Regions from separate parts of the Desulfosporosinus sp. SYSU MS00001 genome, predicted to be linked through region 2. Evidence: riboswitches for the same ligand, from Rfam matches in the RefSeq annotation. Region 2 holds a riboswitch; each other region holds the start of a gene.
What was found. A riboswitch is a leader RNA that binds a small molecule or an ion and turns the genes downstream of it on or off. The one in region 2 is predicted to bind cobalamin.
Positions count from the first base shown of each region.

Region 1 (7,449 bases), on a different contig from region 2:
CCTTGCCCATAATGGGACGTTGTTAAACCATTTAAGCGCTAGTCTCTACCGCGTTGGCTGCGGTTTTGGTCTGGCGTTTTGTCTTGCCCTTCCCTTAGGCTTCTTGTTAGGTCTGATACCTAGAGCCCAAGATTACTTATCTCCCTTCTTAAACTTCTTGCAGCAGATTCCTGCTATCGCCTGGATACCCATGTTCATTCTTTGGTTAGGGATTGATGAAACATCTAAAATCTCCATCATCACCTATTCCGGTTTCTTTCCCATATTTTTGAACACTATGCACGGTATTTCCAACACAGACTCTAAACTGAAAGAGGTAGCTTCAACCTTCGGTCTCTCACCCTGGCAAATTATTGTCAGAGTCTATCTCCCCTCTGCTGCTCCTTCTGTCTTTGTAGGAATGAGACTTGGTCTGAGCTTTTGCTGGCGTTCATTGGTTGCTGCAGAACTTCTTGGGGCCTCCAAGGGAATTGGTTACCTCATTCAGGAAGGACGAGAATTAGCTCAACCCGATCTAATGCTTGCGGGAGTCTTGATGATTGGGGTCACCGGCCTATTTTTGGATTTTGTATTTTTACGTCTGGAAAAGACGCTCTTACCCTGGCGGGATACGCAAGAGAGACGAGAGGTACCCAAATGGCAGCCTTTCTAAAACTCAAAGAAATCAGCAAGGATTATACAATAGGTTCCAAACGAATCCGGGCCTTAAGGGACCTTAGCTTTGAAGTTACCTCCGGTGAACTGATTTGCATTATTGGCAAAAGCGGCTGTGGAAAAACAACCCTTCTCAGGATCATCGCTGGGCTGGAAAAACAAACTTCAGGAGAGATCATTCTTAATGGCCAGGATCTTAAGGATACGGGAAGGGAACGAGGAATGGTGTTCCAAGAACCCCGCCTATTTCCTTGGCTGACCTTAGAGGCGAATATTGCCTTCGGCATAAGAGGGCGTATGTCTAGGGAATCAGAATATAAAACTGTTGCTGACCTCATGGAAATGGTTGGACTTAAGGGGTTTGCCAAAGCTTGGCCCAGCCAATTATCGGGCGGTATGGCTCAAAGGGCCGCTATTGCCCGCGCCCTGGCAGTAGATCCCGCGATCTTACTCTTAGACGAACCCTTCTCAGCCCTCGATGCCCTGACTCGCACTAAACTCCAGACAGACTTCCTTCATTTGTGGCAAAGAACTCAGAAGACTTGTATCCACGTTACCCATGATGTGGATGAAGCGTTAACTCTCGGCCAGAAAATCATAATCATGCATTCAAATCCAGGCAGAGTCGGGGACGTCATTTCTTTGCCTTTTCCTTATCCACGCTCTCTGGAAAACCTAGAACTCAGAGCCATAAAAGAACGCATATTATCTCTGTTTATTGCTGATTCTGCTGACTAACAAAAAAGCTTGACAAAATATGCCTGACCCCTGTCTAATTAACGTTGTAAAAGGGTATTAAAAAGCAACCAACAAGTCGCTTAAGGCGATCTGCTGGTTGCTTTGCCTTTATTTGTGCTTATTGCTTAGGAAGTTCTAAAACCGCGCCTCTGTTGCCGGAAGTAACCATTCCGGCATAACGAGCCAGGAATCCGGTCGTGATTTTGGGTTGTCTCGGCACCCATTTCGCTCTGCGCTTTGCCAGTTCATCCTCACTCAGGTTGACGTTAATTTTATTGGCCATAATGTCAATTTGGATAATGTCTCCGTCCTCGATTAAAGCGATATTCCCTCCAACTGCCGCTTCAGGAGATACGTGACCGATAGCTGCCCCTCGCGTTGCACCACTGAAACGTCCATCCGTAATCAAAGCAACACTTTCGCCAAGTCCACTTCCCATAATAGCAGAGGTGGGATTTAACATTTCCCGCATTCCCGGGCCACCCTTCGGTCCCTCGTAACGAATGACAACCACATCGCCGGCAACAATCTTACCCGTTGTAATGGCGAGCATTGCGTCCTCTTCGCAATCAAACACTTTAGCCGGCCCTTCATGTTTCAACATATCAGGAGCCACTGCGGAACGTTTGACAACACAAGAATCCGGAGCCAGGTTACCTTTTAAGACAGCAATCCCTCCTGTCTTGCTATAGGGATTTTCAGCGGGCCTGATGACCTCTGTATTCTTGTTTATGCAGCCATCAATATTCTCGCCAACAGTCTTACCTGTACAGGTGATCAAATCCGTTTTGAGCAAGCCGAGTTTGTTAACTTCATTCATTACCGCATAAATGCCGCCCGCCTCATGAAGTTCTTCAATGTAGGTATGCCCGGCAGGTGCAAGATGGCAGAGATTCGGAGTTCGGTCACTAATTTCATTAGCGATATCTACGTTTAATTTAATGCCGCATTCATGGGCAATGGCCGGAAGATGCAGCATACTATTCGTACTGCAGCCCAGAGCCATATCGAGGGTCAGGGCATTTCTAAAAGCATCTTCGGTCATAATGTCTCTCGGCCGAATATTCCTTTTTAGGAGCTCCATAATCTGCATCCCGGCATATTTTGCAAGCTGAATCCTCTCAGAATAAACCGCCGGGATCGTCCCATTGCCACGAAGTCCCATCCCCAATACTTCTGTTAAACAGTTCATGCTGTTAGCGGTATACATTCCGGAACAAGAGCCACAAGTCGGGCAAGCTTTATTTTCATATTCCAGTAATTTTTCCTTGGAAATTTTCCCTGCTTGAAATTCACTAACGGCTTCCGAAACGCTTGAAAAACTTGTTTTCTGCCCATCAACAATTCCTGCCAACATTGGCCCGCCGCTGACAAAGATAGTCGGTATATTCAACCGAGCTGCAGCCATTAATAACCCGGGAACGTTCTTATCACAGTTTGGAACCATAACCAAAGCATCAAAGGCATGAGCCAGGGTCATCGCTTCAGTAGAATCAGCGATTAATTCTCGAGTGACAAGGGAGTACTTCATTCCTTGGTGTCCCATGGCAAGCCCATCGCAGACAGCAATTGCCGGGAAAACCAGAGGAGTACCTCCGGCCATAGCGACACCCAGCTTTACAGCATCTACAATCTTGTCCAGATTCATATGCCCCGGAACGATATCATTCTTCGAACTGACAATACCAATTAGCGGCCTTTCCATTTCCTCATTAGTCAAACCTAGGGCATGAAACAAGGCCCGATGAGGCACAGTCGTTGTTACTGCATCACTATTCATTTTGAACACCTCTCTCTTTTAGGTTGTTTAACATCATTATATCTTGCGTGATGTCTAATGTCTATTGATGAAATAATACTACTCAAAAATTCTTTTTGTCTAACCTTAAGTAAACTCGTTCAACTAGAGTTAAACATCAGAGTTGCGGTGACGAAAGTTTCTTGTGGACACTTACTCTGAAATCGCCTAATGCTATCGCGCTGAAGAATGGTCTCTACCCCCAACAAAGCAAGGTATGAGAACAACTCCCACTTGAAGTGGGAGTCTTACGATTGGATAAATCTCAAAGTACAAATTCGAAAATAAGTTTAATCTTCAACAAATCCAAAACCTCTCATGGCATGAATAATATGCAGCTTCATAGCAGTTTTGGCTCCCTCAGCATCACGAGCTGCTAAAAATTCCATAATCATGCGATGATCATTTAGCGTATTGCGAACCATTTCTTCATTGGTATCCGACAAAGGGACCCCTTTGTTGATAGCTTGGTAAAGAACCGGCATCAGTTGATTCATAAACTCATTATGGGTCGCTTTAGCAATGGCCTGATGAAAGGCCTGTTCAACTTCAGTTCGATCTTCTTTTTTTATGATCAGTTCTTCTTCTAACTTGCCATAATACAAAATTCGCTCAAGTTCTTTATCAGTCGCACGTTTTGCAGCATAATAAGCCGATTGCGGTTCAAAAATAAGCCGCATTTCGTAGAGATCTTGGATATCTGGTTTAAATGCGGAAAGCTCCTTTAATCCATAAGCCTTATTTAAATCCAGGTTATCTTTGACATAAGTTCCCTTACCACGCTGGATTTCCAAGACATTATGAGCGATTAAGATGCGAATAGCTTCTCGCAGTGTCGTACGACTCACTTGTAATTTACCCGCAAGCTCATTCTCATTGGGAAGCTTATCCCCTATTGAAAATTTTTTGTCGATAGTAATCATTGCCAGAATGTCTTCCGCGACATCCTCCGCTAAGCTTCTGCCATCCCTAGCCATCGTCTGCCTCCTTTTCAGAGAAATCGGTCATCTTGCCGAGAAACTTCGTTCAAAAGATAGCCGCTGCCTAATTCAGCAGTAAATCAAAGTCCTTCCAGGTAAAATCCACCGACAAAATACCGATAGGATCTTCAGTAACAACCCAGTTTAAATCTTTAGAAGCTTCCGGCTTTCTAAAACAAATTAAATTCTTATAATGTCCAAAGGCACGGCATATGGAAGGCCTCGCTTTATGAATACCGCAAATATCCTTATCCAGATCATAGAAAATGCAAGTTCCAAAATAACGCTTTTGCTTTTTTAGCTCAGATCGTCTTACCTCAGGCATTAACTTAAGAGCTGTTTTTATGGACCTAAGATCTTGTATTGTGATGGGAACAGGACCACAGCATAATCCCCTACACTCTTTACAGGGCAAACTTTCCATATAGCAACACCACCTAACTATATGCGCTATTATTTTTAACGACCGGACTACTTAAACTTAATCGTGATATCTACAATTTCGGGTGTATTTCCCAACCTAATCGGCGGACCCCAGGTTCCATATCCTGAGGAAACGATGAGTTGAAAGTTTCCTTTTTTAAGGTAGCCCCAATCGTCTTCAAAAATTCGACGGGTAATTAAGCGAATCGGAAACAACTGTCCTGCATGAGTATGACCTGACAGCTGTAGATCAACCCCTTGCTGAACTGGTTCCTCCAATTGTAATGGTTGATGATCCATAACAATAATAGGCAGAGAATGATTAACTCCCTGGAGCAAGGTTTGCAGAGATTTTCTCTGAACCCCATTATAGCGAGATCCGGATCGATCATCCCTTCCAACTAAATAGAAACTTCCATCAATTTCCTGACTGCTGTCCTTCAATACTCTTACACCGGCTGCATCCAAATATTTGGCAGCTTCTTCAGCATTTCCTCCAATATACTCATGATTGCCCAACACCGCAAAGGCCCCGTACTGGGCTTTTAGTTTTTCGAAGGCCTCCGTCATTTCCTGCTTATTAACCGCTTCAACATTCTCGTCAAATACGTCTCCAGCAAACAATACCAGGTCAGGATGCAATTGATTGATCATTCCAACCATCTTGGTCAGATAACTATTATGGATAATCGTTCCGAGATGAATGTCCGATACCATCACAACATGCAATTGTTTTAGAGATCCCGCCTGTTTGGCTATTGTAATATCATAATGATTTATCCGCGGGTTTCGCGCATTCCAGGCTCCGAAGCCTACAATTCCCAGCACAAGAACGAAGATTGCCAATCCAAAAGCAGGATTTAGGCTTTCCTTCAGAGGAATAAGATGAAAAATATGGTTTACTAAACGCAAGAGATCTATGGCAGCAATGATTAATAAAAAGTAAAACATAAAGGCCATCCAATAGGCCCCAATTAGATTTAAGCCTTCGTAAAGCCCCTGAGGCAGAAATTTTTGCAGAAAGCGGGCAATTAAATAGGACAATGAAATCAGCGCAAAGACAAACCAATAGGCTTTAAAAGGAATAAAGGGAATATAACTAAATAAAGCCTGCCAGCCACGCAGGCCGATATAATAATTAATCCCTCCATAGACAAGAAAAAAAACAATTCCTATTAAGATGAAAAATGGATTAAACATTTGAACACTTCCACCCCCGATTTTATAACTATAACACATGGTTTACATTTAATGAACTTACTGTACAAAATCACTTCATTCATGTTATTATTAGAATAAACTAAATAGTTAAGAACAAGTGATCCCTTCCTGAGGGAAAAGGATTGAAAAGGAAAGTCAGTTAAAAGCTGACGCGGTGCCCGCCACTGTAAAAGGGAATCAATTCACACAATGTCACTGGGACAAACCTGGGAAGACGTGAGTTGATAATGATCTTGAGCCAGGAGACCTGCTTATTCTTAAGCCAAACTGCCTACGGGAATGTTAGGGGGTATATATTTGTATTATCTTTAAGCCCTTCTCTTAGCAGAAGGGCTTTTGGTTTTGTCTGAGATCATAATTACTTCACGGGTTAGGAGAGAGGGCCTATGAATAACTCCGCCAAAGGTATTTGGAATCGTCATCGCTGGCTTCCTTATGGTGTTTCTGTCACCGGTATACATTTTCTGGGCATAATCATGCTGTTGTTAAATTTAAAACAATTTCCTCAGTTACTGGGATTTGCTTTTCTCGCTTATACCTTAGGCCTGCGTCATGCCTTTGATGCGGATCATATTGCAGCTATTGACAATACAGTGCGCAAAATGATCCAACAAGAAAAAGACCCTATGGGAGTCGGTTTTTTCTTCTCGATTGGTCATTCAACCGTTGTCTGTATCATGTCCATTATTACTGCTGTTTCTATGCATTGGGCACAACAAAACATCCCTCAAATACAAAATTTCGCCAGCATAATAGGGACCGCAGTTGCCGGAGGATTTCTTTTGCTTATAGGGTTGTTTAACCTTTACATTTGGTTTGATATCTTTGGCTTTTTTAAGAAAATGCGTCAAGGCGAATTTGATGAAGAAAACCTTGATGAACTCTTATTGAATCGAGGATTCGTAACCCGTTTTTTTAAACCTCTCTATCGATTTATAAATAAAAGTTGGCATGTTTATCCTTTAGGCTTTCTCTTCGGGCTTAGTTTTGATACAGCTTCGGAAGTTGCATTACTCGCCATTTCTGCTACACTCGGTACTAAAGGCATGCCCATGACAGCAATTCTTTCTTTGCCTGTTATATTTGCAGCAGGCATGAGTTTGATGGATACAGCAGACGGGGTTTTTATGACGACAGCATATCATTGGGCATTTTCTACCCCTCTGCGTAAAATTTATTATAATCTTTCGGTTACAGGTTTATCGGTTATTGCCGCCCTAGTTATTGGGATTATTGAACTCGCGCAAATACTGTCAACCAAGCTGGGTTACCATAGCAATTTTTGGGTCTGGGTCCAAAGTCTCAACTTTGGTTCTATCGGCTACATACTTGTCAGCCTTTTCGTTATTACTTGGGCAGTTTCTTATATCGTATGGAAGGTCATGGATTTGGAAAATTGCCTGAACTAATTGCCCCTTCAAGCTATTGCTCACTAACGGAGGTTAACAAACATGATTGTTCTTTTGGGGGAATCTCCAGCAGCACGTGAATTGAATACGCAGTTAACGGCTAGAAACATTGATGTTATTCAGAGACAATACTGGTCTGAAGAAACTCCCTTACCGTCTCATCCTGCATTAGTTGTTGATGCCAGTCACCCTTCTATGAGTACTAAATTCAGTTCTTTGCGACGCT
Region 1 is NZ_JBNFTW010000008.1:77,176-84,624, forward strand. Features, by position in the region: gene ACPUYX_RS14855 (ABC transporter permease) at 1-652, shown strand, start outside; gene ACPUYX_RS14860 (ABC transporter ATP-binding protein) at 637-1,392, shown strand; gene ilvD (dihydroxy-acid dehydratase) at 1,511-3,172, opposite strand; gene ACPUYX_RS14870 (FadR/GntR family transcriptional regulator) at 3,481-4,167, opposite strand; gene ACPUYX_RS14875 (YkgJ family cysteine cluster protein) at 4,235-4,594, opposite strand; gene ACPUYX_RS14880 (metallophosphoesterase) at 4,642-5,793, opposite strand; cobalamin riboswitch at 5,893-6,083, shown strand; gene ACPUYX_RS14885 (HoxN/HupN/NixA family nickel/cobalt transporter) at 6,201-7,223, shown strand; gene ACPUYX_RS14890 (precorrin-6A/cobalt-precorrin-6A reductase) at 7,266-7,449, shown strand, end outside.
Region 1: it holds a riboswitch for cobalamin, as region 2 does, so the genes downstream of both, ACPUYX_RS14885 (HoxN/HupN/NixA family nickel/cobalt transporter) here and ACPUYX_RS18520 (energy-coupling factor ABC transporter permease) in region 2, are expected to answer to the same signal.

Region 2 (7,449 bases):
TCGAGTCGCGGATGGCTCACCAAAAAAATTGCGCTCGTAGCCCAGCTGGATAGAGCGTCTGACTACGAATCAGAAGGCCGGGAGTTCGAATCTCTCCGAGCGCACCAAAAACAAATATGCCGTTGTAGCTCAGAGAAGTACTCAAGTGGCTGAAGAGGACGGTTTGGAAAACCGTTAGAGTGGGTAACTGCTGCCAGGGTTCAAATACCTCCTTCTCCGCCATAATATGTTCCTCGGTTGCTCAATGGCAGAGCACTAGCCTTCCAAGCTAGCTACGTGAGTTCGATTCTCATCACCCGCTCCATAAGTTATTCTTTGGCGGCATAGCCAAGTGGTAAGGCAGAGGTCTGCAAAACCTTTATCCCCAGTTCAAATCTGGGTGCCGCCTCCAATATTTTTGCCAATGTGGCGGAACTGGCAGGCAGACGCACGGGACTCAAAATCCCGCGGGTTAATAGCCCGTACCGGTTCGATTCCGGTCATCAGCACCATAACGAAAGTTGAAATAAGCATAATAGATTTTAACAAACAACTGATCTTTTTGGGTCGGTGTTTTTTATTTTTGATGAGGCTCAACGCTTATGGGGCAAAAGCCAGGTTTTTGAAAAGCACAAGGTTAATAAATCTGAGCCAGACTTAATAATTGAAATAGCCGAGAAGATTTCAGACTGGTCTGTGATGGCCTTGTTGGAGAAGGTCAAGAAATACATAATGGTGAAGAAGCAGGTATTGCAGGAAAGATGCAATTAAAAAGCAGGAAGTAAACATGGATGGTAGTTTGTCCACCAAAGCTAGAGAATGTTTTTAAAGATATATGTCGAGTTAAAACTTTTGATAAATTGGATTTGAATGTTTCTCTACGTTCTCATTTGGCAGATGATGTTTCCGAATGGGTGGCCAGCCTACTTGATGAAACATAGAGGAAGCAAATAATATTAGTATAAAATTCTTGGCCTACAAGTCTCTTAAAAGACTAGACGGATATCCGGTAAGCAGGGTGCCTGTGACGATTTTGTTATTGGAGAACTTTAATAGTCTAACAGTGGCTTGTACTCACTTGTGGCGCGGTACTCGAACAAGCCGGACCAGCAAGAAGTGCCGAACCCCAATGTCGGAGCATAAAGCTGGGCATACGTGAGTGTAAAATGAGTGTTGTCTCGGCCGAGAGCGAAACGGTCTCTATCTGCCGTAGCGATGATAAGGCAGGGCGACCCGATATGCTCTATGAGCGGATATCTTTAGGCACAGGTTAATCCATTTTTGAGTTTTTCGCTTCTGGTCACTTTTTGGTACTTCTTCCAACTCCCATACTGGGAAAGACTCCGGCGTTTTCCGGACATCCGACATTCGTGTAATTTTGAAGATTCAATATGTATGTTTTTGCTATTTCCGGTGGCAATACAGTTATATGGAAACAAAGTATGTTTTTATGCTTGAGTTGATTAGATCTTCAGACAAACAGGAGGAATAATATATACTGTACATAAATTATCCCCTACTACTTAGTCTGATTTATAGTTGGAGTTTTCCTTAATTTAAAGGAAAAGTTTCTGTTATTAATAAAAGCCATTAATAACATATCAACATTCTATCGACAGGGGATATATGTAATGATAACCTTTTATTAGTTAAAGTGGATTGGCGTTCACTTTAACCTCCTTGTTGGGCTCCTGTAGCGATACGGGGGTTTCTTCTTTTGCATAATAACGAGTCTCAGATACAATGGTGATAACAAAGTAATCAGGTCCATTAGAATTACATAAACACTATACAAACTCTTTTCTTCTTGTTATAATAATTATAGTTAAATATTGGAATGAGTGATTCTTTCCTGAGGGGAAGGAATTGAAAAGGGAAGTCAGTTAAAGCTGACGCGGTGCCCGCCACTGTAAAAGGGAGCCAATTCACAAATGTCACTGGATATCGATCCGGGAAGACGTGAGTTGATGATGATCTTAAGCCAGGAGACCTGCTTATTCCGAAGTTGAACTACCTACGGGATGTTAGGGAGGTGTATACCTGTGTTTTTGGTAATTTTACCTGATACCGGTTGAGCTAGAAACCCTTCTGTTGGTAGAAGGGTTTTTTTAGTTGGAGGGTAATTCGAACAAGCAGGAGTCTATTAAGAATAAGGAAGAGGTCTTTTTAAAAGTTAGGGGAGGATTCAATTATGAATATAAGGGAAAAGAAAATAGTTAGCCTATTTGCGGTCTTTGCAGGGTTATTCGGAATAACTCCGGCTGCTTATGCAATGCATATTATGGAAGGATACCTTCCACCCAAATACTGTATCGCATGGGGACTCATCTGTCTGCCATTTCTGGCAGCAGGTTATTTTGCCATCAAGAAACAAGCTGCACAGAATCGTAAATCCATGACCTTGCTAGCAATGGCTGGTGCCTTCGTTTTCGTCTTATCTTCTTTAAAGATTCCATCAGTTACAGGAAGCTGTTCACATATGACAGGTACAGGACTTGCTGCAATTTTATTTGGACCATTTGCAGTAAGCATTTTGGGTATTATTGTACTTATTTTTCAAGCAATTCTACTGGCGCATGGCGGACTTACCACGCTGGGTGCAAACACTTTCTCCATGGCAATTGCTGGCCCGATTATATCCTATGTTATTTATATGTCGTGTAAAAAACTAAAGGTCAATAATAATGCTAGGATTTTTCTAGCAGCTTCAATTGGAGATTTATTTACGTATTGTATTACCAGTTTTGAGCTGGCACTTGCCTATCCGTCATCGAACGGCGGTGTTGTTGCCTCTGCTCTTAAGTTTCTCGGTGTATTTGCACCGACCCAGGTGCCGTTGGCAATTATTGAGGGTATTTTGACAGTTGTTATTGTGATTGGTCTTGAGACGTATGCAAAATCAGAATTGATAGGTATCGGATATATGGACGGAGGTGTTGAATAATGTCGAAATCGAAAAAAACAGTTATCATTTTATCATTAATTGCACTACTGATCGCAGTTGTTCCTCTGTTTATGTTAAAAGGAGCAGAGTTTGGTGGTTCTGATGACGCCGGAAGCAAAATAGTTGCAGAAATTACAGGAACCGACTACAAGCCGTGGGTTGAACCGGTTATGAATCGATTAATTGGTGGAGAATTACCGGGCGAAGTAGAAAGTCTATTGTTCTGTGTACAGACCGGTATCGGCGTGGGAGTTGTGTTCTTCTTCCTCGGCAGATTTGTTGAAAGAAGTAAATGGGAAAAAGAAACAGGCAAAAAATTAGGTTAGGGGGTTGTTTTTCTGAAACATGGGGGGGAATTCGAAATTGATTTTTATTCCTATGCTTCGAAAATCAGAAAATGGAATGCCACGTTTAAGGTTTTATTTGCAGTATTATTAATGAGTCTGTGCATTGGACTGAATAATCCCTATGTATCTGCTGCAGTTATCCTTGGAATGGCATATTTGATCGTGATGAAGGGAGGTCTTTCATTACACGAATATCTTTCGGTATTGGCGATTCCAATTTCCTTTATTCTCCTGGCAACTCTGACAATTGCCGTTGATTTTGCCTGGAAGCCAATAGGACAATATAATTTACATCTTGGCCTTTTCTATGTTTTTACCTCCCTGGAGAAGCTCAAAGAGGCAATTTTCATGATCCTAAAAGTGTTTGCTGCAGTTAGTGCATTACAGATGATGACATTATCAACACCATCTTCAGAAATTATCTCTGTTATGAGGAAAGCACATATTCCGAAACTTATAATTGAACTGATGAACATGATTTATCGTTATATTTTTATTATTTTAGATGTTCACTCCAAAATGAAGAATTCTGCAAACTCACGACTGGGGTTTTGCGATTTCAAGACATCATTGCATACCTTCGGAGGGATTGCCAGTAATATGCTTGTTATTTCTTTGAAAAAGGCAAATGGATATTATGATGCGATGGCAGCTCGATGTTATGATGGTGAAATGATATTTTTGGAGGAAGACAAAAAGATAGACATTATCCAGTTAATATCGGCAGCAGTATTTATTGCCATTTTGTTTTTGATCTGGGGATTTACTAAATAGATTTCTTCGCCGCTAAAGGTACCATCAAAGAGTGAACTCGTTCAGCTAAAACTGAACATCGGAGCTTCGGTGACGAAAGTGTTCTGCGGACACTTTCGCCGAAAGCGCCAAGCCCATAACAAATGCTATCGCGCTGAAGGATGGACTCTAACACCACCGAAGCGAACGGGGGTCACTCCCACTTGAAGTGGGGGTCTCACGATTAGATGAAAACTGGTGCGCAGCAAACACTTCCTTTTGAGGAAGATCTGGAGTTTCTTGACACTATTTAATCATATGAGGAGAGTCTATGAAAGAACCAATTTTAAGTATCCGCGATTTATATTATATCTATGGAAACGGACAAGCAGCATTAGACGGGGTCAGTATTGATATTAATGAAGGTGAGAAAATTGCAGTTATCGGTTCAAATGGAGCCGGAAAATCTACATTTTTCCTGAATGTCAATGGTGTTCTAACGCCGAAAAATGGAGAAATTCGTTATAAGGGCACTATTATTAATAAAATGAATCTAAAAGAACTGAGGAAAACTATTGGAATTGTTTTTCAGGATGCAGATAATCAGATTATTGCTTCAACGGTCAGGGCGGAAGTAGGGTTCGGACCAATGAATTTAAAACTTCCTAAAGAGGAAGTCATAAGAAGGGTCGATGAAGCCCTGACTTATATGAATATCCTAGATTTTAAAGATCGTCCGCCTCACTATTTAAGTGGTGGGGAAAAGAAAAAGGTCACTATTGCTGACATTATTGCCATGAAGTCAGAAATCATTATTTTTGATGAACCAACGGCTGCGTTAGACCCGTTAAATGCCAAGATGTTGGAAGAGATTTTATCCAAATTGAGTATGGAAGGGAAAACAATTTTGATTTCTACACATGATGTGGATTTTGCTTACCGATGGGCACAAAGAGTTCTTGTTTTTTGTCAGGGAAAGATCATTGCGGACGGAACACCACTGGAAATATTCCAAGAAGAAGCAGTTTTAAAGAAGGCAAATTTAAAGCAGCCGATGATGTTAGGTGTGTATGAATCGCTGGTGGAGGAGCATCTTCTTGCCGATGGAAAAATATTTCCAAAAAGTATCCAGGAGTTTCGAGAAATGCTCCAGAAGATGCGTAAAAGTAACTAATTTCATAGTCAGCATAACGACAGTTCCAGTTAAGGGAGACTTCGGATAAATACCAAGGTCTCTTTTTACGTTATAAGGCACATCAAGGCCATACAATTACCGTAATAATTAGCGGTTTGCGTTTGTTAAGACAAAGTCGAGTAGAATTGACATAATACTTAAATTTAGAAAGGAATTAGTTTGTATGAATGCAATCATACTATTTGTTCTTGCTGGTTTGTTTTCTTGGTAGAATCATACTTGTTATATACGGTATCATCCCTACTTTACAAAGGTTTCCGAACTTCGGGAGAGTTTATGCTGCTTATGGAGGGGTATTCATATTTTTAGCTGTTTTATGGGGGTGGATCATTGATAAAAAAGTACTTGATCGGTGGGATTGGATAGGTACAGTAATTTGTTTAGTGGGTTATCAATAATGCTTTGGACACCCCGTCATTAGATTTTGCTGGTTTGACTTATATAGAATACTTCTAAGCAACGTTCTTTATAGCCTTGTTTCTAAATTGCATTCCGGTTGTGATTTCGTTAAATATAATGGATATCGTCAGAAAGTCCGGTGACAAAATCGATTCTCAGAAACTTGGAGCGGCTTTAGGCTGCGAAGTTGTGGAAACCGCCGCAATTATAAAGGTGAAGGTTCCATATACTTTTCTTTACGCTGTATATGTTGTTCCGTCCGTTACCTAAACAAAAAGCAGTTCTGAGCCGGGCAGTAGGTGCTGAGGCATAGATTTATTTTCCAATACAATCCCCATTTGCTTAAGAAGGTTTTTTTTATGAATTTGCCTACAATACTTATCAGTTTTTTCCTAGTTGCTCTTTTTGCTCTGGCCGTCCGCTGCGTTATAAGAAAAGGAACCTGCGGTGGATGTGGCCAAAAAGGCTCCTGCAGTCATTGCAGTCACAGTTAAGACGATGAAGGTTTCCGATTACCAGGAGAGGTTGATGCTAATCTTTCATAAGTGTTTATAGAGAAGGGACAGAATTATGCGTTCACGAGACAAAAGTTCAATCCCAGTAATAGGTTCATCGATTAGTAAGGGTTTAACTTTCTGTGCCAGACATGGAATTACATGCAAACTGGCTTGCTGACCTTTGGACAAGTTGGAATTCGATGAACTTGAAGACGCATACTAGCCTTGCCTGATCATGTCTGCTGTGTAGAACTGTAAGAAAGGTCCCCCCGATTTTCCGTTACTGGAAATCGGGGGGACCTTTTGGGGATGCTATTTGTTCCACCGCTTAACTAAAGCAGTTAATGAAGAGATATATATTTATTTAACTCAACACTTGTGTTGTCGGAGTGTTTAGCAGCAAATACACAGATTAAAGAAGCAATAATCCCCAGGATAGTTATTCCTGCGAAGCCTACATGAAATGAAAGTATCTGGGCTTTAGCAAGAGTATGGTGTACAAGAGAGTAATCACTGAAAGCACCGTCATAGAGAGTCCCTGCGATGGCTACTCCCATACTCATACCTAAGGATCTGGACATATTCAATATTCCTCCGGCAACGCCTGCGTGCTCAGGCGGAATGCTCCCCATTACCGAACTATTATTAGGAGGCGTGAATATTCCAATTCCTGCGCCTACTAAAACCAATCCCAAGAGATAGACATAAGCAGCAGTATTATTTGATAATAGGATTAATACAATTGCGCCCAACGAAGAAATAATCATACCGCTGCTCGTCAATAGTTTAGTTCCCATATGGTCAGCAAGTGCTCCGGAAAAGGGTGACATAATAAACATCGCCAGAGAGACTACCGTCATTATAAGACCGACCAGGAATGGAGACAGTTGTAATATCCATTCCAGATAAAACGGCATCAAAAATAGTACACCAAACATTAGCGAATAAGAAAGTAATCCAGTAATATTTCCGCTTGTAAACGTTCTGTTTTTAAATAAGTGAAAATCAATCATAGGATTTTTGCATTTTTTCTCCCTAAGGATAAAAAGAGAAAAAAATATAATACTTACAAGAGACTCCACTAAAATTTCGGGGGATAACCAACCGACTTTATAACCGTTTTTAAAAATCAGAACCAATAAGATCAAAAATGGTGTGAAAAGCAGGGCGCCTAAATAGTCGAACCGGGAGGAATGAAGATTAGGCTGATCCTTTGGTAAGATAAAACTTGCTGTGATTGTACCGATTATCGCAATAGGAATATTAATATAAAAGATTAAACGCCAACCAAAACTTCCAATTATTAAGCCGCCAACTGTAGGCCCTATAGATAGACCAATAGCTTGAGCTGCCCCT
Region 2 is NZ_JBNFTW010000013.1:577-8,025, forward strand. Features, by position in the region: tRNA gene ACPUYX_RS18505 (tRNA-Lys) at 1-22, shown strand, start outside; tRNA gene ACPUYX_RS18510 (tRNA-Arg) at 31-107, shown strand; tRNA gene ACPUYX_RS18515 (tRNA-Cys) at 318-391, shown strand; cobalamin riboswitch at 1,802-1,991, shown strand; gene ACPUYX_RS18520 (energy-coupling factor ABC transporter permease) at 2,171-2,923, shown strand; gene ACPUYX_RS18525 (energy-coupling factor ABC transporter substrate-binding protein) at 2,923-3,249, shown strand; gene cbiQ (cobalt ECF transporter T component CbiQ) at 3,262-4,044, shown strand; gene ACPUYX_RS18535 (energy-coupling factor ABC transporter ATP-binding protein) at 4,334-5,176, shown strand; partial or broken gene ACPUYX_RS18540 (YnfA family protein) at 5,401-5,618, shown strand; gene ACPUYX_RS18545 (hypothetical protein) at 5,714-5,866, shown strand; gene ACPUYX_RS18550 (MFS transporter) at 6,435-7,449, opposite strand, start outside.

Region 3 (7,449 bases), on a different contig from region 2:
CATCCTCTTAGCGTCAGTCAGTTATCAGTTATAAATAATGAGAGGAGATTATATGCTTCTTTTTAAAGATCTCATGTGGTTTTTTAAGCTGGAGAAAAAAAACTACATATCCGGAATAGTTGTCTTGGTCCTCGTCGCCTTTCTTAATTTATTTCCTCCTTATGTAGTTCGAGTTATTATTGATGAAATCAGCCGCGGAGTCCTAACGTCAATATCGCTGCTTCATTGGACGTTGTTGCTTATAGGGACTGGTCTGGCGGTCTATGCATTGCGTTTTTCCTGGCGTTTAATGATTTTCGGGGCGGCAAGCCGTTTAAGCAGGTTGCTGAGAAAGCAACTTTTTGATCACTTTACCCTTATGTCCCCGCAGTTTTATCAAAAGCAGCGAACCGGTGATTTAATGGCTCATGCGACCAATGACATCCAAGCCGTTGAAATGACTGCCGGCATGGGGGTATTGACTCTGGTGGATTCTTTAACGACCGGCGGATTAGTGATTTTATCAATGGCCCTATTTATCAGTTGGAAACTCACGCTGATTACGCTTTTACCCATGCCGTTAATGGCTTGGTCTACGAGTCGTTATGGGACAATGCTCCATGAGAGATTTCATCGAGCCCAAGCCGCCTTTTCCGATCTTAATGATAAAGTGCTGGAAAACATTAACGGCATGAGAGTTGTCAAAGCCTTCGGAGAAGAAGAGGCAGAATTAGATGCTTTTCGCAGCTTATCTGAGGATGTGGTAGAGAAGAACATTGCTGTTGCCAAAGTGGATGCTCTTTTTGATCCGACAATCCAGCTTATTATCGGGATTTCCTTTTTTCTGGCTCTTATTTTTGGCTCAATTGACGTAATTAACGGAAGATTAACCTTCGGACAGCTTACTCAGTTTACTATCTATTTAGGTCAATTTATCTGGCCTATGCTCGCTTTTGGCTGGTTGTTTAATATCCTTGAACGGGGCAGAGCGTCCTATGATCGAGTCGATACCTTATTAAAGATTAACCAGAAGATAAACGAAAAGGATGGAGCTCTTGACGGATTCGACAATGGTGACGTCACTTTTGAAAATGCTTCATTTACCTATCCCGGAGGAAAAACACCCATTTTGCAAAACGTTAGTGTTCAGGTACGCCAGGGCCAAACTCTGGGAATTGTCGGTAAGACCGGGAGCGGGAAAACAACGTTCTTGCGGCTTCTTCTGCGCGAATTTGACCTTAATGATGGAGATCTTCAACTAGGAGGAACTTCAGTTTATGATGTAACTCTCCAATCGTTACGCAGTAAGATCGGCTATGTACCTCAAGACCATTTCCTTTTCTCGACCACTATTGTTGAAAATATTGCCATGGGAAAACCGGAGGCCTCCTTTGCAGAAATCCAGAATGCGGCACGAATTGCCGACATTCACGAAGATATTCTGAGTTTTCCAGAGAGTTATAATACTTTGGTTGGAGACAGAGGGGTTACCCTTTCTGGCGGGCAAAAGCAGAGGATTTCCATTGCCAGAGCACTTTTGTTGGAACCGGAAATTCTTATTTTGGATGACTCTTTATCAGCTGTTGATGCGAAAACAGAAAAGTCAATTCTGGAGAGTCTGCGAAAAAAGCGGGCTCAAAAAACCACGTTTATATCGTCTCATCGTCTTAGCGCCGTCGAAGAGGCAGACCTAATCATCGTTCTTAAAGATGGACAAATCAGCGAACAAGGTTGTCATTCAGAACTGATGGCACTCAATGGCTGGTATGCCGCCACCTATCGAAGACAGCAGCTGGAATCCTTGCTTGAAGAGGGGGCGGAACATTAAGATGGTGATTCGACGCTTGCTTAACTATCTTGTCCCCCATAAAAAGGCTTTAACGGTTGCTTCGTTCCTTCTGATTCTTGCTACCTTTTCAGATGTTATCGGTCCTGTTTTGGTTAAGATTTTTCTCGATCAGCACTTAGTGCCGCGTTCTTTCAATCGAGGCGCACTAATCATCTTAGCTTCAAGTTATCTCGGCTTGAACATACTGTCGGCACTATTACACTATCGTCAATTAGTCAGTTTTAATGAAATAGCTCTTAAAATAGTCCAGCAGCTGCGAATTGATGTTTTCAGTCATGTACAACATCTGGAATTTAGGGTTTTTGACAAAACTCCGGCCGGGGCCTTAATTTCCCGCATAACTAATGATACGGAAGCCATTAAAGAGTTGTTTGTGGGGGTTTTGGCTGCTTTTGTCCAGAATGTGGTGTTTATGCTTGGCGTTTTCGTGGCTATGTTTTACTTAGATGTTCGTCTGGCCTCTTTTTGTCTGATCCTGCTTCCTATTATTATCATCCTCATGATTTCTTACCGCAAAGTCAGTACCAAGGTTTACCGAAGATTGCGCAAAGAACTTAGTCATCTCAATGCTAAACTGAATGAATCTATCCAGGGAATGTCTATTATCCAGGCAATGCGTCAGGAGAAACGCTTTCGCCAGGAATTTCAGACCATCAACAACAATTACTATCGGGAAGCAATGGCTAACATCCGTTTAGAAAGCCTGTTTGTTCGTCCGGCTGTTGATCTGATCTATACCTTGGCCTTAATCATTGTCTTAAATTATTTTGGTTTACAATCGTTGACGGGGCCAATTGAAATAGGGGTACTGTATGCTTTTATCAACTATCTGGAACGTTTCTTTGAACCTGTCAATATGATGATGCAGCGTTTGTCTCAATTTCAACAATCTTTAGTTGCTGCTGAACGGGTTTTTGAATTATTGGATGATCAACGAATCACTTCGAAGGTCACCGCGCTGGATTCACCTGCCATATGTCAAGGAAAGATCGAATTCAAAAATGTCAGTTTCTCTTATGATCAGGACGCCAAGGGAGCAATGGCCTTAAAATCAATCAGTTTCACTGCCTACCCGGGACAAACAGTCGCTTTAGTCGGGCATACGGGCAGCGGCAAGAGTACTATTGCCAATCTGCTCATGCGGTTCTATCCGGTTACTCACGGAGAAATTCTCATCGACGGAATTTCTTTATCTCAGCTCTCTGATCAGGAGCTGAGGTCAAAAGTTGGACTTGTAGCCCAAGATCCCTTTTTATTCGTTGGTACTATTTCCAGTAATATTGCTCTTTCCAGATCGGAAATTAAAGAAACAGAAGTACGAGACGCTGTTTCTTTCGTTCAAGCCGACAACTTTATTGGCAGGCTGCCCCAGGGACTTCAAGAGCCGATGGGTGAACGGGGGGCAACGTTATCCAGTGGTCAGCGTCAACTTCTCTGTTTTGCCCGGACCATTGCCGGTAATCCCAAGATTCTAGTTTTAGATGAAGCCACTGCAAACGTGGATACAGAAACAGAAGAGGCCATCCAAAACGCTTTAGGAAAGATGCGTCAGGGACGAACAACCATCGCTATTGCCCATCGGCTTTCAACGATTCAGGATGCCGATCTTATCTTAGTCCTCCACCATGGTAAAATTGTAGAGAGGGGGACTCATGCTGAACTCTTGGCTCAAGAAGGGTTGTATTACAAGATGTTTATTCTGCAGCATGGGAGCAAAGATAAAGAAGAATAATTTGAATCAAAATGGTAGATGAATTAGCAATAATTTCATCTGCCATTTTTGGCTTTGTTTTAGTCTTTTGTCCTTAAAGGAATGCCCTTTTTGTTCACCGATCGGATATGTTATTAATTCGAGTGGATCACTTCATTTTAGATATTTTTGTCACTAGGTATTATGAACCAGGCTACAAGATAGGCCAAAAAACCTGTCCCACCTACTAAGAGAAGAAGTAAAGCACCTATCCTAACAAGACTGGGATCTAAATCTAGGTATTCAGCTATTCCACCGCATACGCCGCCAAGCTGGCGATCTTGACTCGATCTATACAAACGTCTCGACATAAGATTTCCTCCTTTTCCTTATGGAGTCTCTCTAGCATAAAAAAATATAATCTCTCACTTTAATATGCATGAAGATGTAACGATGTGACAAAGACGGTGAAAGTGAAAAAATGTGATATCCGCTTTGCTGCGGGATCCCATTAAGAAAAATAAAAAAAGTCTAAGGCCTGTCTTGATAAAACTAGCCTTAGACTTTTTTATTTATGATAAAATCATGGTAAAAAATTTACTGAGTTTTATTCGGGAAGGAAGGTGGCGCAGTCTGTCATTTCAGTGGTTGTGGCATCGGGGGATTGAACTTCGATCTTCTCGGCATGGCAATGATCTCCTGTACCATAATAATGACAGGTATTAACAACACATCTAATTCCGGTATTAGGTTGAGGCATTTTCTTAACATTCATGTGGGCTATTCCTCCTTAAATTTAATTCTCTATTAGATTCTCCAGAATTAGAGTTTTAATGAATCCATATACTTGTAAGACAGTAATAAGAATATTATTGATGGTATAATTTAGCACATAGCGATTGATAGATATTTAAAGATAAGACAATTAAAGGAGGAGATTTGTTTGAGAAAAGTATTGGGAATTGTGGCTTCCCAACGAAAATTAGCCAATGGGGAAATACTAATTAAAGAAGCCGCTGCTTCTATGGGAGAGGAAGTGCAGCTGGACCTTGTAAAGTTGACAGAGTTAAAGCTGCTGCCGTGTAAAGCTTGTTATGCCTGCTTAGGCCAGGATAAGCGCTGCCCCTTGGATGATGATTTGTATTCCTTATTTGATCGGATCAAAGAAGCCGATGGAGTCATTTTTTCATCGCCCTGCTACGCTTTGGGTCCCGCAGGAATTACAAAACTTTTTGGAGACCGGATTATCGCTCTTGCTCAACAAATTGATCAGATTTGGGGCAAGCCCTGTGTAATTATCGGGACAGCTGGAATAAAAGGTTGGGAAGGGTATACCCTTTCTGCCCTTATCACTTATGCACGTTTTCTGGGGTTGAACGTTAAAGACGCCCATATGTTTATCGGTGCTCTCCCTGGTGAAGCCTTAGTTGATCCGGAGGGCAAAAAGCGAATTAAGGCACTCGGGCAATCCTTGTTCGGCAATTCTCATCAGCCGGAAACCGGACGATGTCCTACCTGTTGGTCTGATCTCTGGAAATTCCCAGCCCCCAATCACGCTCTATGTCCTTTTTGTGGCCAAGAAGCGACGATCTTGCCCTCGGATCAAGGGAATTCCTTGCATTGGGAGTTTGGTCCTTCCGGCGGCCGCTTTACAAAAGATTATTTGAAGGAACATTTCCAAGTCTGGCTGAAAGGTCAAGTGCAAGAATTTGTCAAGAGACGTAAAGAATTAGCTCTGATTAGAAATCAATATAGGAGGTAACGCTTAGCAGGAAGCGATTGTTTTCCAAAGGCTGATGATGCAATATCTTTGGCAATGTTAAAAGTAGTTTGGAAATGCAAATGGAAAATTGAACAAGTCAAATAGGAGCCGCCAATCAATTTTGGCTGCTCTTTTTTAACACTTAGTAACATTCGCAGATCTTCTTCGTTCTCAACAAAAGTGGAGGATGCATATGGAGTTTTAAAATCTCATATAGTCATGATAGATATTCTAATTATATATTTTACTTATAAGTTAAATTGACGTAGAATGATTACAGAGACCAGGAGATGAAAGAGATGCAAAATAAAGGGTTGTTTGATAAGAATTGCCAAATAACTTGCTCCTAAAAAGGAGGTGTCATCTAATGAAAAGACAATTATTAATGTACATTATGGGTTGTCCTGTATATGCTAAAGTTAAAGAATCTAATAAAACATTGAGCAATAATGCTGCGAAATAAAATGACCATGGAAAAACGCAATAGGCTTATAAATTAATCCAGAAGGGTCGTGAAAATGATGGTAAAAAATGAAATAGGTAAGAAAACTGTTGTACTTGATGTTAAGAAATCAGCAAATGGAGACATTACTCAATCTAAGGAGTATTGGTCTACTTTGGCGGTAATTAGCTAATGGGGAAATGTATTCTGCTAGTTAGAGATAATACAATGGAAATTTCGAATATGGAAAGCCCTGATATTTCACTGCCGAGATATTAGGGCTTTTTGTTAGGTCGAAGATTCAAAAAACTCTTGTAATCTGAAGCTCTATGGATTAAAATACGATTAATTAAAGACATTATAGGTGCCCTTAATAAGGGAGAATAGGGAACTGGGTGAGAATCCCAGACGGACCCACCACTGTAAACGAGGAGACTTATGCTTAAGCCACTGGGAAGCCGGGAAGGCGTATAAGTCGTTGATTCTAAGTCAGGAGACCTGCCTATAATGTAGAACATGAATCAAGGCAAAGTTCATGGTCAAAATTCTGTCTTTCAAGGCGGATTTTTGACTGTGAACTTTTTGATTGTTAAGGGAAAGGAGTTGAATAAAGAGTTGGGGTATCAGGGACGGGATATTGAAGCTGTTTTAATTAATACGGAACAATATCTTATTGCAGCTTGTGATTCCTGTGGAGCAATCGGACTGAAAGATTTCGATGTCGTTAAAGTATCTTGGCAGGTTACAGGCAGAATGACCACGAGGGTAGCCTTATTAGAAGTCTTAGCTGTGGGCGCGGAGCCTCAAATTATGACTGTTGCTATTTCTAACGAACCCGATCCAGCAGGTGATGAGCTATTAAAGGGGGTGAAAGAAGAATTAGCTTTTGCCGGTCTTACCCTTTCCATGGCCGTGAGCACTGAGAAAAACATACCAACCCAGCAGACTGGGCTTGGTATCAGCGTTATTGGTACCGTTGCCAAAGATCAGCTGCGTATTGGAACCTCACAAACCGGAGATGAAGTATATTGCTTAGGTTTGCCGAAAGTTGGCTCGGAACTTAGCAATCCTGAGGACCCGGAAATAGTACAGATCAAAGAGATAAGAAAACTCTTGGCATCTCCCGGAATCCATGACATTATTCCTGTGGGCTCAAAAGGAATTTTAATAGAAGCCCAGCAGCTTGCTTCAAACGCAAAGCGGCAATTGCAGATTAATCAATCCTGCGGTTTAGACTTGAGTAAATCCGCCGGGCCGTCGACATGTCTCGTTTTCTCGGCATCTTCAGCTATGACAAAAGATTATATTTCTTCGAACCAAAATCAATTAACGATGGTTAAAATTGGTGAGCTGACATAAGTGCAAAAGAAATATGAACGCTATGTCAAGGGACATGAGGTATTAGAACATATCAATAAAGAATAAAAGGCAAAAACACAAAACATGAAATATTTTATATTTTATTCATTCATGAACTGTTTCGGTTCACAGAGTAGGATGGAAATTGTTTTTCATAAAAGAGTAAAAGTGTAAAAAGTCTAAAGTCTAAAGTCTAAAGTCTAAAGAAGTATAAAGAAATATAGGGAGGAAAAACTCGATGAGTCAATTTAACGCAGAAACTAAGGACGTCAAGCTGTCCGCCTGGAATGTCAAACGGCTCTCTATTATGGCTATTTTTCTGGCCTTGAGTTATGTGGGGGCACTGATTAAGATTCCCAGTCCGGTGG
Region 3 is NZ_JBNFTW010000007.1:77,990-85,438, forward strand. Features, by position in the region: gene ACPUYX_RS13655 (ABC transporter transmembrane domain-containing protein) at 53-1,807, shown strand; gene ACPUYX_RS13660 (ABC transporter ATP-binding protein) at 1,809-3,560, shown strand; gene ACPUYX_RS13665 (PspC domain-containing protein) at 3,698-3,889, opposite strand; gene ACPUYX_RS13670 (DUF1540 domain-containing protein) at 4,126-4,293, opposite strand; gene ACPUYX_RS13675 (flavodoxin family protein) at 4,462-5,280, shown strand; cobalamin riboswitch at 6,068-6,242, shown strand; gene ACPUYX_RS13680 (alpha-ribazole kinase) at 6,296-7,081, shown strand; gene ACPUYX_RS13685 (ECF transporter S component) at 7,320-7,449, shown strand, end outside.
Region 3: it holds a riboswitch for cobalamin, as region 2 does, so the genes downstream of both, ACPUYX_RS13680 (alpha-ribazole kinase) here and ACPUYX_RS18520 (energy-coupling factor ABC transporter permease) in region 2, are expected to answer to the same signal.